DNA from 2 places in the Paenibacillus sp. JNUCC 34 genome. Region 2 is predicted to be linked to the other one. Evidence: riboswitches for the same ligand, from Rfam matches in the RefSeq annotation. Region 2 holds a riboswitch; the other holds the start of a gene.
What was found. Region 2 has a riboswitch for cyclic di-AMP ahead of AC2TF5_RS27755 (resuscitation-promoting factor). Riboswitches for the same ligand answer to the same signal wherever they lie in the genome.
Positions count from the first base shown of each region.

Region 1: another riboswitch for cyclic di-AMP. It lies ahead of AC2TF5_RS17005 (C40 family peptidase); the one in region 2 lies ahead of AC2TF5_RS27755 (resuscitation-promoting factor).

Region 1 covers NZ_CM177770.1:3,638,686-3,646,469, forward strand. Annotated here, with positions in the region: gene AC2TF5_RS16995 (carbohydrate ABC transporter permease) at 1-256, opposite strand, end outside; gene AC2TF5_RS17000 (hypothetical protein) at 458-793, opposite strand; gene AC2TF5_RS17005 (C40 family peptidase) at 938-1,801, opposite strand; cyclic di-AMP (ydaO/yuaA leader) riboswitch at 1,804-1,948, opposite strand; gene AC2TF5_RS17010 (endonuclease MutS2) at 2,852-4,897, shown strand; gene AC2TF5_RS17015 (GNAT family N-acetyltransferase) at 4,912-5,427, shown strand; gene AC2TF5_RS17020 (class I SAM-dependent methyltransferase) at 5,552-6,415, shown strand; gene AC2TF5_RS17025 (RluA family pseudouridine synthase) at 6,419-7,147, shown strand; gene AC2TF5_RS17030 (lytic polysaccharide monooxygenase) at 7,480-7,784, shown strand, end outside.
Region 2 covers NZ_CM177770.1:6,008,372-6,016,155, forward strand. Annotated here, with positions in the region: gene yabG (sporulation peptidase YabG) at 1-631, opposite strand, end outside; gene rsmA (16S rRNA (adenine(1518)-N(6)/adenine(1519)-N(6))-dimethyltransferase RsmA) at 799-1,683, opposite strand; gene rnmV (ribonuclease M5) at 1,680-2,231, opposite strand; gene AC2TF5_RS27755 (resuscitation-promoting factor) at 2,350-3,576, opposite strand; cyclic di-AMP (ydaO/yuaA leader) riboswitch at 3,848-4,060, opposite strand; gene AC2TF5_RS27760 (TatD family hydrolase) at 4,261-5,028, opposite strand; gene AC2TF5_RS27765 (HD domain-containing protein) at 5,115-6,401, opposite strand; gene AC2TF5_RS27770 (AbrB/MazE/SpoVT family DNA-binding domain-containing protein) at 6,724-6,978, shown strand; gene rsmI (16S rRNA (cytidine(1402)-2'-O)-methyltransferase) at 7,174-7,784, opposite strand, start outside.

The sequences.
Region 1 (7,784 bases), 2.4 Mb from region 2:
GCCAAAATAAGGAGTCTTCTAAAGCATAACTGTAATTGCTCATACCTACCCATTTTCCATTCAAAGCAAGGCCTGATGTCTGGTGAAAACTCATAAACAGTGCAGCAAACATCGGATAAATGGCAAAAGCAAGCACACCGACAATCAAAGGAGCACTAAACAAGTAACCCATCCAATCATTACGTGTAAATCTGAACTTCCTCTTGGACATAGTCCTTTGATTGGATAGGTATTTCCCTTCTGGGGTGGATGACAAACAGCCCCTCCTCCTCTCTAGATTGAGATCCGGATTGAATGACGAATGGATGTACACTCGCTCTAATCCATTCTGTAAATGGTTATGTGGACAAATCCGGAATATGTTGTTTTTTTATACGCCAATTTATTTCTATAACCAAAAAACCTGCGAGAATTCCGCAGGTTTTGGTTGTAATTTCCTCCTTCCTGCGGATCTTTTTTATAACAGCAGGCTTATTGTCAGCAGATTAAACAAGGCCAGCGGCAGAATAGGATTGAAAGGGGCAATAGGTCCCGGAGGGTTGAAACCAGGGGAAAATCCCGGAAAGAAACCACGCATGTCGTCAAGTGGATCCATGCTCAAATACACAAAATCCACATCCACCCCTACTACCACACCCACAATAATCTCATTATGCACCGTGTGGACTTGCACTTTTCGATTGACCATGTTATTCATCGCATGATGTACTTTTTCCTTGTGTTGTTTCATTAAATGCGCGGTATGTTGGTCGCATTGGTAAACGACATGATGACTCGGGTATGTTGTTGTCATATGTTCACTCCTTTTATCGTCCTTACCCTCATTGTATGCATACGCCCAATACAGGGTGTATGCCTATTATTAACATAAAGAAGGGGTTGTCCCCAAGTCATCACAGATGACCAGAAGACAACCCCTTTTTTTGTTATATAAAAATCATTTTAAAATCCGATTTGCGCCATTATATTTAGGTCCCCAATAGGAGCTGTTTATGCTGTCAATTGTTACTCCGCTGCTAGTGGCAGAAATAAATTTATTATCACCGATATAAATGCCTACATGAGATGTTGAAACTTTGTTAGTAATGAAAAATACGAGATCCCCTTGTTTTAAATTGCTCTTTGACACCGAAGTTCCGTAATTGTCATGCATCGACACGGAGCTATGAGGCAAGCTGACACCCATTTTACCATACACATACTTCACATAACCCGAGCAATCAAATCCGGTGGATGGCGAGGCACCTCCCCAAACGTATTTGGTCCCAAGGTATTGTTTAGCTAGTGATACAGCCTGATTTCCTTGGGAAGTGCTTGGAGCTGTCCAGGCAGGAGGATAATTTTTTCCATCCGTACTGATGATAGCAATTTTGTTTTTAGAGTCCCACTTCAAAGAATAGCCAAACGTTTCTGATACAAACCGAACGGGAACAAAAGAACGGCCATCGACGATCCGCATGCTCGTGTCCATGACAACTTGTTTAGAACCGACTAAAGCAATATTGGAACCGGATTTTAGTACGATGGTGGTGTTTCCCTTTTTAATCGTTACTTTAGAGCTCGTAGAACTAATCTTTTCATAGTTTACGGTGGAGCCCATTTTTTCTACGATCATTCGAATAGGCACCTGAGTGAATCCTTTACTGTCAATAAACGGCTGCTCGTCCGGAAAAGAAACTAAGGAATCGTTAATTTGTACCTTAATGGAAGAAGTAGCAGCGCTCGCTGGATCAGAGCTAAGTACGAGAGTCGAGGCGACAATGGCCCCTGAAAGTAAAACCGATTTCAGTAAGTTATTCATGATGTTTTCCTCCCTGTTGCTTCCGAGGTTAGTTGACGGATTCGGAAAGAGGTATTTCCTAGTTTATATTTTCAAATAAACATTCACCCCAAATAAAGCTCCCCCGTACCAAACGTTATGCTCGTCTGGATTCAGCACTTAATAAACCAAGTTAACCATTATAAAGTAACATACCCAGCTCTTTGATATAGGTCGAAATTGTGTCCATTTTATGAAATTATGAACAGATTGTAACTTTTAGAGCGAAATTGATACTTTTTCGATACTTATAGTACGTGTTCAAAAAGGTCGGTTTTCAGCACCGAAGCATATGCTTCCGATGTGCGTTTTTTCAAAACGCTTGAGTTGGATGAAGCTAGGGACTGAGGAGCGGAGCTGCACGTTTTCGTAGAAAACGTCTTCGGAAGCATCAGCTGTTTTGGGTACGTGAGCACCTAAAATGTTTCCGGAGGAAACATACTTCGTAAGCATCCACTTAGGACCGGCTGAATTCAAGATTCGATGCCGAGCCCACTTCCTGATTCACTTCGTGATCAAAAGCGGACTTTTTGAACAACCTCTTATAACAATTCGGACTTCACCATATACATATATAATGAAAACCTCGCTTGACTTTTTCCAAAAAGAAACCGTATATTAATGTCATACCCTCTTAATAAGGAGAGATTTTGATGTCGGTGGTCGTTCTTAACTAACCAAATTTCATATGATTGGAAAAACCCTTTTTTTCATGGCCTGAAAAGGCTATGTTTATTTTCTTATGGTTTTTTCCATCTGTGTAATTAGTTAAGAACAACGGATATCAATTGAAGCCCGGGAGGTCTATCCTGTTTTGGCGTCTTTTCATCCGTGCTGAGTTCAGCACGGATTTTTTGGTAAATAGGACTGCGTACAGTAAGTGCTGGCAGCTCTATTTCCTATGGAGACGATCAATTTCAAGGCGGACTGACTAAAGGCAGAGAGTGAACCTACGTTCATTCTCTGCCTTTTTTTGTTTTTCACGGGCTCTTTCAGGCAAATATACACCAATACAAAGGAGTTTGATCACAAATGAATTTAGCTACAATGAAATTACTGCAATTCGACAAGGTCCAAACCGAACTGGAACGCTTTGCCGTCTCATATCTCGGGAAAAATCACATTCGTGAAATGACCCCTCTCACCCAGCTCAAGGTAATCCGGCATAGGCTGGATGAAACTTCTGAAGCCAGTACACTACTCCGTGCTGGGGCAAGTATACCCATCCCTTCCTTGGAGGGAATAGAACCTGTTCAACAGCTGCTGGGGACCGGTTATGTGCTTAGTGAACGCGACTTCGGCCATATCCAACAATTCCTACGCAGCTGCAGGCAGCTCATACGTTATATGGCCACCAAGAGCGAAATTGCTCCAAAGATAGCCTCATACGCCACTTCAATGTATGAACTCGCTTCATTGCTCTCAGAAATCGAACGCTGTATTTATAGCGGCCGTGTTGTTGATGGTGCAAGTAAGGAGCTTGCGAGAGTCCGCAAAAAAATCGCTGTATCTGAAGAGCGAGTCAAGCGAAAACTCGACAGTTTACTCAGCAAACACCGAGCCATCATGCAGGAAAGTCTGGTCAGCAAACGTAACGGCAGGTATGTTCTGCCCATCAAGAAAGAACACCGCAAGCAAGTTAACGGGGTCGTGCTGGATGAATCGGCAAGCGGACAAACGGTTTATATCGAGCCTAGTGATGTCGCAAGCCTCCAACATGAGCTGAGCTTTTTGCAATCCGAAGAAACCCGTGAAGAGACCAAAGTGCTCAGTGCATTGACCGAAACGGCTGAGAGATACAGTCACGAATTGAAGCTGAATGCAGATACTGTCGGAATGTACGATTTTATTATCGCGAGGGGTAAATACGCCCTGTCCATCAGCGGACGAAACGTGGAACTTAATGATCAGGGGATCATTGCGCTCAAGCAGGCCACCCATCCTCTGTTGGGGCCAGGTATGGTCCCACTGGATTTTGCAATCGGTCGTAACTACAAGTCCCTGATCATAACAGGTCCAAATACAGGCGGTAAGACATTAACACTCAAAACCGTTGGTCTATTAACCATGATGGTTCAGTCGGGTCTGCTCATCCCTGTTCAGGAAGGCAGTCAATGCAGCATATATGAACAGATTTCAGTCGATATCGGAGATGGTCAAAGCATTGAACATGCGCTTAGCACCTTTTCGGCTCATATAAGAAACGTCAATCATATTTTACAAACCGCCAATGACAAAACGCTGATATTACTGGATGAAATGGCTTCAGGCACGGATCCTGGAGAAGGTATCGGCCTCTCGATCGCCGTGCTGGAAGAGCTGCATCGCCGCAGGGCTACGGTTGTCGTTACGACTCACTTTACAGAAATCAAAAATTTTGCACGTATAACTCCTGGGTTCGAAAACGCACGAATGGAGTTTGACACAGAGACACTTGAACCGAAATACCGGTTGAAAATCGGAGAGGCCGGACAAAGCTATGCTTTTGTCATTGCTGAGAAATTGGGGATTCCTTCAGCAATCATTGCACGTTCCCGAGAAATTTCTGAAGCTGGTGTAGGACATGACAATACGATGTTCCCAAGTTACAACGTCTCCACGAATGAATCCCATACAGATGAGATTCATGTGCCTGCTAATGAAGACAATCCGGAAGATGTATCTATTGAGGAAAGTCACAGTCCTGATGAGGATGATTTCTCTGATCAATCAAGTCACGATGTAGAAAAACGATCCGAGGAAACGCCTCACAGCGAAGGTCGAATTCATGAGAAAGATCATAGCTCGAAATCCACTAATTATGAGCTCGGAGACAGCGTGTACGTATCGTCCTTGAACAGGACGGGTATCGTCTGTGAAACTCAAGATTCGCGCGGTATGGTTGGCGTGATGATCCAAAAACAAAAGATCAAAATCAACCACAAACGCCTCACACTGCATATTGCAGGTAAAGATCTGTATCCTGAAGACTATGACATGGATATCGTTTTTGAGAGTAAAGAGAACCGCAAGAAACGGAAGTTGATGAACCGAAAGCATGTCGAGGGACTAACCATTGAAATAAAACCTGAATCCTAAAGGAGGACATAACTATGATAAGAACAGAAAAAATCCAGGATTACACCCAAGTAGAACAACTGCTGAAAAACGCGTTTAAGAATGAGGCTGAGCCTCGACTTGTTGAACGTATCCGTGACACCGAAGACTTTATTCCGGATTTGTCCATCGTAGCCGAGGCAGATGGACAAATTACCGGGCACATCATGTTCAGCTTAACTGAAGTATTAGATGATGATCAATCATATCAAGTAGGTTGTCTCGCCCCTCTCGCCGTTGAGCCGACCTTACAGCGTAAGGGGATTGGCGGGGCGTTAATTCGAGAAGGTCTGAACAGATGCCGGCAATTCAACATCCCGTTAGTATTTCTGATCGGTCATCCTTCGTATTATCCGCAATTTGGATTTGTTAAGGCAGGTGATTATGGCTTTCAATTGAAACAGTTCGAGGTTCCGGAAGAGGTCTTTATGGTTTACGAAATCGAGGAAGGTGCTCTACACCGTTTCAAGGGCGAGCTCTGCTATTCCGACGCCTTTTTGGAAATGGAATGAATCGCTTCAATAAATAAAAACAACAATCCTTCATCAATCAGCGCCATAACCAGATTTGTGGCAATGTCGGCGGTAAATGTTGTACAATAAAGCTTAAATGACAATTTGAAGGATGGTTTTCAACATGTATTTAGCTGATGATTGGAAAGATTATGAAGTTATAGATACCGGAGGCGGAGAAAAGCTCGAACGTTGGGGCGATGTTATTCTGCGCCGCCCGGATCCGCAAATTATTTGGCCGCTCAACAATGACAGTAGTGTATGGAGAAACGTTCACGGCCATTATCACCGGAGCTCATCGGGCGGCGGAAGCTGGGATATGAAGAAGCAGCTTCCTGAGCGTTGGAACATCTCCTATGACCAGCTTAAATTTCACATCCGTCCGACGAGCTTTAAGCATACCGGTCTGTTCCCTGAGCAGGCTGCTAACTGGCGCTGGATGATGAACAAAATTTCGGACGCCGGTCGTCCAATCCGTGTGCTCAATCTGTTCGCATACACTGGAGGAGCAACCGTTGCTGCAGCTTATGCTGGCGCACAGGTAGTTCATGTAGATGCAGCAAAAGGCATGGTACAATGGGCGAAGGAAAACGTGGCTTTGTCCGGTCTATCAGACCGCCCTGTCCGCTTCATCACGGATGACGTATTCAAATTCGTACAACGTGAGCAGCGCCGCGGGAACAAGTATGAAGCTATCATTATGGATCCCCCATCCTACGGCCGGGGTCCAAGCGGAGAAACTTGGAAGCTCGAGCAAAGCTTGTATCCATTCTTGGAAAGCTGCCTCGATATCCTGTCAGATAATCCGCTCTTCATGCTGATTAACTCCTATACAACGGGTATTTCACCTACCGTGCTTAAAAATATGCTGTCCATGACCATGCAGCCAAGATACGGCGGCAGCATCAGCGCTGGCGAGATCGGCCTGCCGATCACCAACTCCGGACTTAATCTGCCTTGTGGAATTCTGGGACGCTGGGAGTCGTAGAGTATGAATGATCAGAAAGCCAATTATCCTGAGGTACCGATTGTCTATGAGGATAACCACGTGCTTGGAGTCAGCAAGCCCGTAAATATCCCTTCACAGGAGGATGCCTCCGGTGATGCAGACATGCTTACGATACTCAAAGATGACATCAAGGTCCGGTACAACAAGCCAGGTAACGTGTACCTTGGTCTCGTTCACCGACTGGATCGCCCAGTCGGCGGTGCTATGGTATTTGCCAAAACCTCCAAAGCGGCCTCCCGCTTATCGGAGTCTGTCCGCAGCAGAAGCTTCCGCAAACTATACGCAGCGGTAGTGCATGGCAAGCCCAAGCAGCCTTCCGGCAGACTGGTAGATACGCTGTACAAAGACAGCCGCAGCAACACGGTTCGCGTTGTCCCTAAAGGAACAGAAGGCTCCAAGGAAGCGATACTCGATTATACGGTGCTTGCGACTGAAAACGGTATGAGTCTCGTTCTAGTGGAGCTTCATACAGGGAGACCTCATCAGATTCGGGTTCAGTTAAGCCATGCAGGCTGGCCATTGTATGGTGATCAGAGATATGGTAACGGTCTTAATAAGGTAGGTCAACAGATTGCACTATGGTCGGTATTTGTCGGTTTCCCGCATCCTGTGAGCAAGGAAGAAATTAGGATTGAATCCATGCCACCGACGTTGCATCCGTGGAATCTCTTCCCTTCTGGCCGTTTGATCAGAGAGATTAAAAACTATTGATAAATCAATTCAAGAGCCGAGATCTGTTTCATGGATCTCGGCTTTTTTGACATGCAGATTTATGTGTTAACACATTTCTCTCCACATTAAATACTACAAGATTGTCTCCCCCAAGAAGACAAATTTACCCTTTACATTTTTTAGTGATTATCTAAAAATAGTAATTATAAATACCAAATGAATCCATAGTTGGTATGGTATAGACTCCAGCAGAGTTTATATAGCATGATTACAACTCATAGATTTCTAGGAGGTGATATCACAACTGTATACATATTAGTAAGATGATGTTCACTTGAAGCATATTTTTATAATCCAAGGAGGTTTTGTTAATGACATTTACGTCTGGTCAAAATTACAAGCGCTTTCATTTGAAGCCACTGTACATGGTTCTTGGTTTCTCATTCATGTTTATTGCTGTTATGATGATTTTTTCGAGCAGCGCCTCGGCCCACGGATATATCGAATCTCCTGCAAGCCGTGCTGTTCTGTGCAAGAGCGGTGATAATACAAATTGCGAGTATACTAAGTATAACGCTAACTCGCTGGAAGCCCCGGGGAACTTCCCAGCTGCTGGCCCGGCTGACGGACAAATCACAGGTGCAGGCCTTGACCTTTTTAAGGAGTTGTACGAACA
Region 2 (7,784 bases):
GCGATTGGCACGCACCGGCCACAACAACAAGGGTGTCCAGATTACGTTCATACTGCCTTGCGATCTGAATCGCCTTCACAAAATTTTGCGAATTTTTATAATTGTCCAAGCTATACAAATCATGAGATCGACGTCTTTTCAGCACACCATCATGCCCGGTAATAACAACAATATCTGGCCGGACACGCGGCAGCATTCGATATAAGGCCTCAGCCATAGATGATTCGTTAACATGATAACCTTCGGCTGGAACACGAAGCTGATTGTACAAGGTTAAGCTCTTTTCTAAATAATGGGGATCTCCATCTAAATGCAGCACCTTGCCGGGCACGTCGAAATATCCCTTTTCACTGGTTCCCCATTCGGTTCGCAGATCGGCCAAATGCCGCTCACTCTGCTCCTGCCGATCCTTTTGCAGGCGGGATAGCGACTCGTTTGCTTTGATCTGCGCCTGCTTCGTCCGTTCGCTTATCGTGGGATGCGGTACACGTATCAGATCCCCAAGGGGCGAGTCCGCCAGCAGCCGAAAGTCCGTTCCCTTAATAATGGCTGTGTTCTGCCGCACACCATCCACCCGGAACGTTACATCGCCGCCGTACGATTTACGAACGACCAAGTCTCCATAATTCATCACAACATCCCCCCTGCCTCTATCCTATGGGCGAATGCGGGGATTGGTTCATGATTGAGAAGGAATTAATAAAGCAGCCTTTTAGGGCTGCTTTTTAGATCTCTGTTTAGGTGATTCTCTTTGAAGCTGCACGATTCCATTGCCTCGTCCGTAGAACGCATTCGTATCTATCGTACTCCAGCCCTCAGAAGCACGCTGCTCAGCCGGGCGTATTCTTCGATGCTAAGGGTCTCACCGCGTCGTGAAGGCTCAATTTCAGCCTCCTGGAGCAGCTGCTCTAGCCGCTCACGTCCCTCTCCCGGGAAAAAGCGACTCTTCAAATTGTTCGCTATCGTCTTACGACGTTGAGCGAATGAAGCATGCACAACCTCGAAGAAGTGTTTCTCGTCATCGACCTCAACGGGAGGCTTGTCCCGCACCTTCAGACGAATGACGGCTGACTCTACATTCGGTTGGGGGATAAAGACGGTATGGGGAACCGTACACACCAGCTTCGGCTCACTATAATATTGGACTGCGATACTCAAGCTGCCGTAATCCTTGCTGCCTGGGGAGGCTGCCATGCGTACCGCAACCTCTTTTTGAATCATGACCACAATGTTCTCGAGCGGCAGCTTCTCTTCCAGCAGCTTCATCAATATCGGTGTCGTTACATAGTAAGGCAGATTGGCTACAACGCTGACCTTGGACACTCCGCTGAAATGATCGCGAAACAGCTCGTGCAAGTCCACCTTAAGCACGTCCCCGTGATGCACTCTTACATTGGGATACGGCTCAAGTACCTCTTGTAATATTGGAATAAGTCGCTGATCGATCTCCACCGCTGTAACTTTGTTTGCGGTCTGTGCCAGCTTCTCTGTTAAAGCTCCGATGCCGGGGCCGATCTCCAGTGCGCCTTTTTCCTTATCCAGGTCGGCTGCCTCTACAATCTTGTACAGTATATTTTGATCGATGAGAAAGTTTTGTCCAAGACTCTTCTTAAACGAGAAGCCATGACGATGTATAATCTCCTTCGTTCTCCTCGGGGTTGAAATATCCTCAATCCGTGTCATAGCTCTGTACCTCCCTCTTCCAGCTGAGCGAGCGCTGCTGCGAATTCTTCATGTGATATTTGAAACATGGCCAGCCGTTTATGAAACTGTTTGCCGTTACAGTATCCAATGCCGAGCAGGTTGCCCATCGTCATCCGTCTCGCTGCAGCCTGCGGGTGCACAATCAGCCCCGCTTCAATCAGATCATCCAGCCCAATGAGGCTTTCCGATCCTTCAAATGACGTATGCAATCGTTCCAGCGCATGGCGAATCGCCTCCGGCGATGCATTCTCCACCCCGATATCTCCTTTTCGCGTTGCATCGGCTTCCGGAATGAAGGCATGCTTACAGCCAGGGACCTTAGCGTCGATAATCTTGCGGATCCGCTCTCCGGCATGGTCCGGATCGGTTAAAATAATGATTCCGCGCCGTTCTTGCGCTAATGCAATTCGTTTCAGTATTCGGCTGTTAATGGCCGATCCTCCGGTTTCAATCGTGTCTGCTTCAACAGCCCGCTTCACTGCTACTGTATCGTCCCGGCCCTCCACGACAATGACTTCTTTGATCATTCCCTGTTTCTTCCTTCCCAAAACAAAAGAAGAGGATAATTATCCTCTTCTTAGCATCACATTAATATTAATTAAATAGTATAGCATTAGCATGGCAATGTAAAACGGAATTCATGCGTTAATTGAGCTCTGGTTTCACAGGGCCAATCACATAAACGGTATGCCCGCTTTTACGCCCAAATTTGTATGCCGATTTTAAAGAATTAAAATAGACATCAATTTTGTTGCCTTTAATGGCACCGCCGGTATCTTCTGCACGGCGGAAGCCCACGCCTTCAATATATACCCACCAACCGATTGGTATCACACTCGGGTCCACCGCAATCGTACGTCCTTCCGTTACGCGTGTACCGGAAGCTGTATTGGTCCCGATGCCTTCCTGTTCGGCGGAATAAGCTGTCATAGAAACATTGTTTAGTACTTTTTTATATTCGAAGTCAACTCCGGCTCTGGAAACCACATTGTTAACTTTAACCTTTTCGGATACCGCCTTAACTGCTGGCTTCTCTGGACTCGATTCCTTGGCTGCTGCCGTTCTCACGGTAGCATTCCCAGTCGTGGTTTTGTCAGCAGATGCAGTTTCAATAACAGGTGCTTCAGGCACTACTACTTTTTTCGTGCCGACTGCAATAATCTTATCCTTCGTCTTACGCTGTACCTCTTTGCCTATTACATTTTTTGAAACAAGCTTACCATCCTCATAGACTTTCTCAACATGATTAACCACAATGCCCGGCTTACCACTTTGAATCACCCGGTTATCGCCCTTCACAAGCGAAGGATCTGCCGTTTTGATGACACGGAAAGAGCGGTTTTCAGTTTGCTTAACCGTTTGTTTCGTGACGCGAACGACGCGAATGTCTGCTTTGTCGGTAATTTCCGTGTCCAGGGAAGGATTTATTATATCTTCGCCCTTGATTGAAATGCCTGTTTCCTTAAGTACATTTCCAACCGTATCTTGGGTAGTAAATATTGTGTTTACTTTGCCGTCTGCAGTCACTTTTACAGGTACTGCGAGTTTAATAAATACTCGATCTCCATCCTGAAGTACACCGTTTAACGGCATGGAAACCTCATCCTGCGGCTTCAGGGAGATGGCATGCTCATCCAGCACTTCATGAAGCATAGCCTCTCGGGTTTCCACTGTGGTGACACGGCCGTCAACCACAAGGTGAATTTCTTTGCTCGCCTGATTGTGAACAATCAGCAGTACGAGCACTGTAATTGCGATGGCGCCAATGGCGGCCAGCATTAGGTGACGCAAATTCTCATGCTTCCATCGTAATGCGTAAGACATGCTGGATGATTGTGATTCATGGGTCTCTTCTGGTTGAATAACGCCCACTATGTCATCCTCCTTCATAGTCCCGCCGTCTAGGTAACGCATGATGCATTTGACGTGACTATAGCAAATTGTCTCACAGGGTGCCCTGCTATCTATCTACACCCTGCGTTAATCCCCGTCTTCCCGTTCATACGATCGTCACCTCCTGTTTACCAAAAGTATGACGATACTGTCTCCAATATTCTAAAATAAAAGAAAGCCAAAGAAAGAGTTATAGAGACTCTTTCGTGGCTTCCTGATGTCTGGAATCTGGAAAATGCATGCACGAGTTTGCCTCTCTTACTTACGCTTACGGAGTTAGCTGTCGGGTTCGGACGTAAGAGAGACGCCCTATCTCAAGTCACCCGCTCATGGCGGATGCCCTCAAATTCACCCCAAAGACCCGAAATAGAAATCAAATACAGTGAAGCTCAGCATGATTGCCAGCTATTCCTGTATCGGTTCCCCCGTTCTCCGAACATCGGAGATTAAGCGAGACGGTTCATAAAATAATCGGCTGTTCGTTTCCGATCAGCTTCTTATCACTGAAAAGATGATATCCTGTTTCCATGCAGGTTGTAAAGCAACAATCAACCACATTTTTTCAGATAAAAGGTTAAAATATTGTAATATCGCCGCCTTTTTTGGTTAAAAAACTTTAATTGGTCGTGAATGCTCTGTTTTTCATTACATTTACTCTCGATTTCATTTAATACCAAATCGTTCCAGTCCATTTTTAGTCGTAATTGAACCTAATTCTTCCAGAGACAAGCCCCTAATCTCAGCTGCTGCCTCGGCCACTAATCTCACATGAGAAGACTCATTACGCTTCCCCCGAAACGGATGAGGCGTTAAGTAAGGGGAGTCGGTTTCGATGAGCAGTCGGTCCATCGGGACCTGTGCTAAAACCTCTTTTGGCTGTCTCGCATTTTTGAATGTTATCGGCCCGCCAAAAGAAATATGGAAGCCCATATGTAGGCACTGCTTGGCTGTTTCCCAGCTACCAGAAAAGGAGTGCATTACTCCACCAACCTCTGACGCCTTCTCTTCTTTCAAAATCTTCACGATATCCTCATGTGCATCCCGGTTATGAATAACAATCGGCATGTTCAATTCCCGTGCTAAACCAATCTGCCTACGCAGCACTTTATGCTGAACTTCCTTGGGAGAGGTGTCCCAATGATAATCCAGGCCGATTTCACCGATAGCCACAACTTTCTTATGGCTGCAAAGTGAAGCGATCCATTCCAAATCTCCATCTTTCATCGTTATTGCATCCACAGGATGCCAACCGACGGCCGCATAAATAAAATGATATGTTTCCGCCAATTTCATGGTGGTAGGAATCGTTTCCTGGTTAAAGCCAATATTGATCATTCGGGTTACACCGGCTTCCAGAGCACGGTTGATAACCTCCTCACGATCTTCGTCGAACTCGGGAGCATCCAGATGTGTATGTGTGTCGAATAACATAAATAAACAATCTCCTTTCTTGTCGCAGACCAGCACAATAATAACCGCCGGTTCTAGCTGTTCAATACTTTGCTAATATCCGTTTATCAACCTTGTCCAAACACGGTTTTGAGATCCTCCGGCAAGGTATTCAAAACGTTCCTCACCTTTTCCTCAGGAAAGTATAAACGGTATCGCCCGCGGTGAATCCCGCTAATAGAGCGCACAATATCAGATACTTCGGATATTTCACGAACATGTTCATGTCTGTCCAGCAACAAAATCTGTTTATCGCTCTCAGGCGAGCCGGAATGAAATTCATCATAAGGAAGATCGGTCGGATAATCAATCTCGAAATCATAATCCGGGTGAAGTCCAGCATCACGAAATGCCTGGCGGATTCCGTCGACGGTCTCTCTATCTATGGTGTCGATTTCTACATATTTATAGAGCCTGCGATGCATAAACCGACCACATAAATCACACAGAAGCTCATCCTTCTCGGCCGTCCACTGCAAAAAAGTCGTCTGAATCAACGCTTCATCCAGACGCAAATACTGACTCACCGTGAGATTTCCCTCAAATAAAGCTGGCAGCGGATCCACCATAAAACTGAATTCATAACCTTCGCGGTATAGTTCCTTCGCTCTCCTGAAGATTTGCCTCAGTATAATCTCCGAACTTCGGGTCACCGGATGAAAATAAACCTGCCAGTACATCTGATACCTGGACATCAAATAATCTTCCACCGCATGCATGCCTGATTCCTTCACCACCACACGGTCCCGATACGGGCGTAGCATCCGCAATATCCGGTCAATATCAATCGTGCCATAATTAACACCTGTGTAGTATGCATCGCGCAACAGGTAATCCATCCGGTCTGCATCCAGCGGACTGGTCACAAGATTGATGACGATCGGCTTTTCATATGTTTTGTTGATGACTGAGGCTACCCGCTGCGGAAAATCTAAATCCACCTCTTGGAGGACGCTATTTACACATGTATCTCCAAGCAGAATTTTACAAGTCCAGTTCTCGTGATTCATTTGAAAAGCCTCTTCTATAGAATGAGAAAATGGCCCGTGTCCGAGATCATGCAGCAGTGCCGCACATAAAGTGAGCAGACGCTCTTCTTTTGGCCAATCGGGATAACCGCTACGTTCGAATTGAGAAATGATTCTTCTCGTAATTTCATATACGCCTAATGAATGTGAGAAACGACTATGCTCGGCTCCATGAAAAGTTAGGAAGGAAGTCCCAAGCTGCCTTACCCTGCGAAGCCGCTGAAATTCCGGTGTATTAATTAACCGCCAGATCATGTCATCCTGTACATGAATATAGTTGTGAACCGGATCTTTAAATACTTTTTCCTCAGTAATCGGTAAATGCATGCTTCTCATCTCCTTATCCTGAACATCGAAATTATTGCTTCCCCACTTTTTTTTGACACCTACTGTCGAACGATGTCGAATAACGTAAAATCCCGCTTTCCAAATCGACATGAACAAAAACAAGCTTATTTACCTAAGACTTTTGACATTTCTCTAGTAGAATAAGGCTTTTGTTCACTATATTTTCGTAAATTAGTTTCTTATTTTCAAATTTATAGGTTGACTGTTTTGGGAATCGTTGGTACTATAAATAACATAAAAAAGAGAACAATGTCGAATTATGACTTTTTTAAATTATTGGCGAGAGGGGCATCAATCAGTTATGATGAAATCAACAGGTATTGTAAGAAAAGTAGATGAACTAGGACGGGTCGTTATTCCAATTGAACTCCGTCGTACATTAGGAATCGGTGAGAAGGATGCACTCGAAATCTACGTGGACGGTGAGCGTATTATGCTCAAGAAATACGAGCCTGCTTGCATCTTCTGTGGTAATGCTGAGAACGTAACTTACTTCAAAGGCAAAATTGTTTGCAATGAATGTATCTCAGAAATTCCAACACCTGTGACAAATTAAGAAACATAGTATATAATAGTTTTAATCGAAATTGTTAATTCTAACCTTTTTCATATCTCCTTGACGCCTTCCTCGGCTATGAACCCAGCCGCAGGGAGGTATTTTTTTGCTTTTTTAACTCCCGCGGCCCTATTTCCTTTAAAGATAACACACCAGTCTGACTGATACTTTCTTACGACAATTTCACCTCATCCTCTAGTTGTCCAGTAGTGAGTTATAAATATCACGTTTAGAGACACCACGGTCGGAGGCGGTTTTTTTCATGGCATCCTTACGGCTCATTCCTTCGCTTTCGTAATGCTCTACATGTGCTTCAAGTGTTAGTTCTTGCCACCAAGCGTCTCTCTCCCGCTGCTCTTCCTCAGCGCTGGCACCTTCTACGACGATACAGTACTCACCAAGCGGTGGATGGTCCTCCAGCCAGCTCAGACATTCCGATATTGGACCGCGTACAAATTCTTCATAACGTTTTGTCAGCTCACGCGCAAGAGCCACATTTCGGTCCCCGAGCGCCTCTAACATAATTTCCAGCGTCTTCTTTACCCGGTGCGGCGATTCGTAGAATAGCAATGTGCCCTGAGATGCCTGAAAGGAGGACAACTGAGCTATTATATCTTTCCGCTCACGAGGTAAAAATCCGATAAATGTAAAACGTTCGGTCGGCAGGCCCGAAGCAATTAAACCGGAAAGTGCGGCATTCGCCCCCGGTACAGGAATGACCGAAATACCTTCGGCAACAGCCAGTCTCACCAGGTCGGATCCGGGGTCGGAAATAGCAGGCAGACCGGCATCACTGACGATCGCCA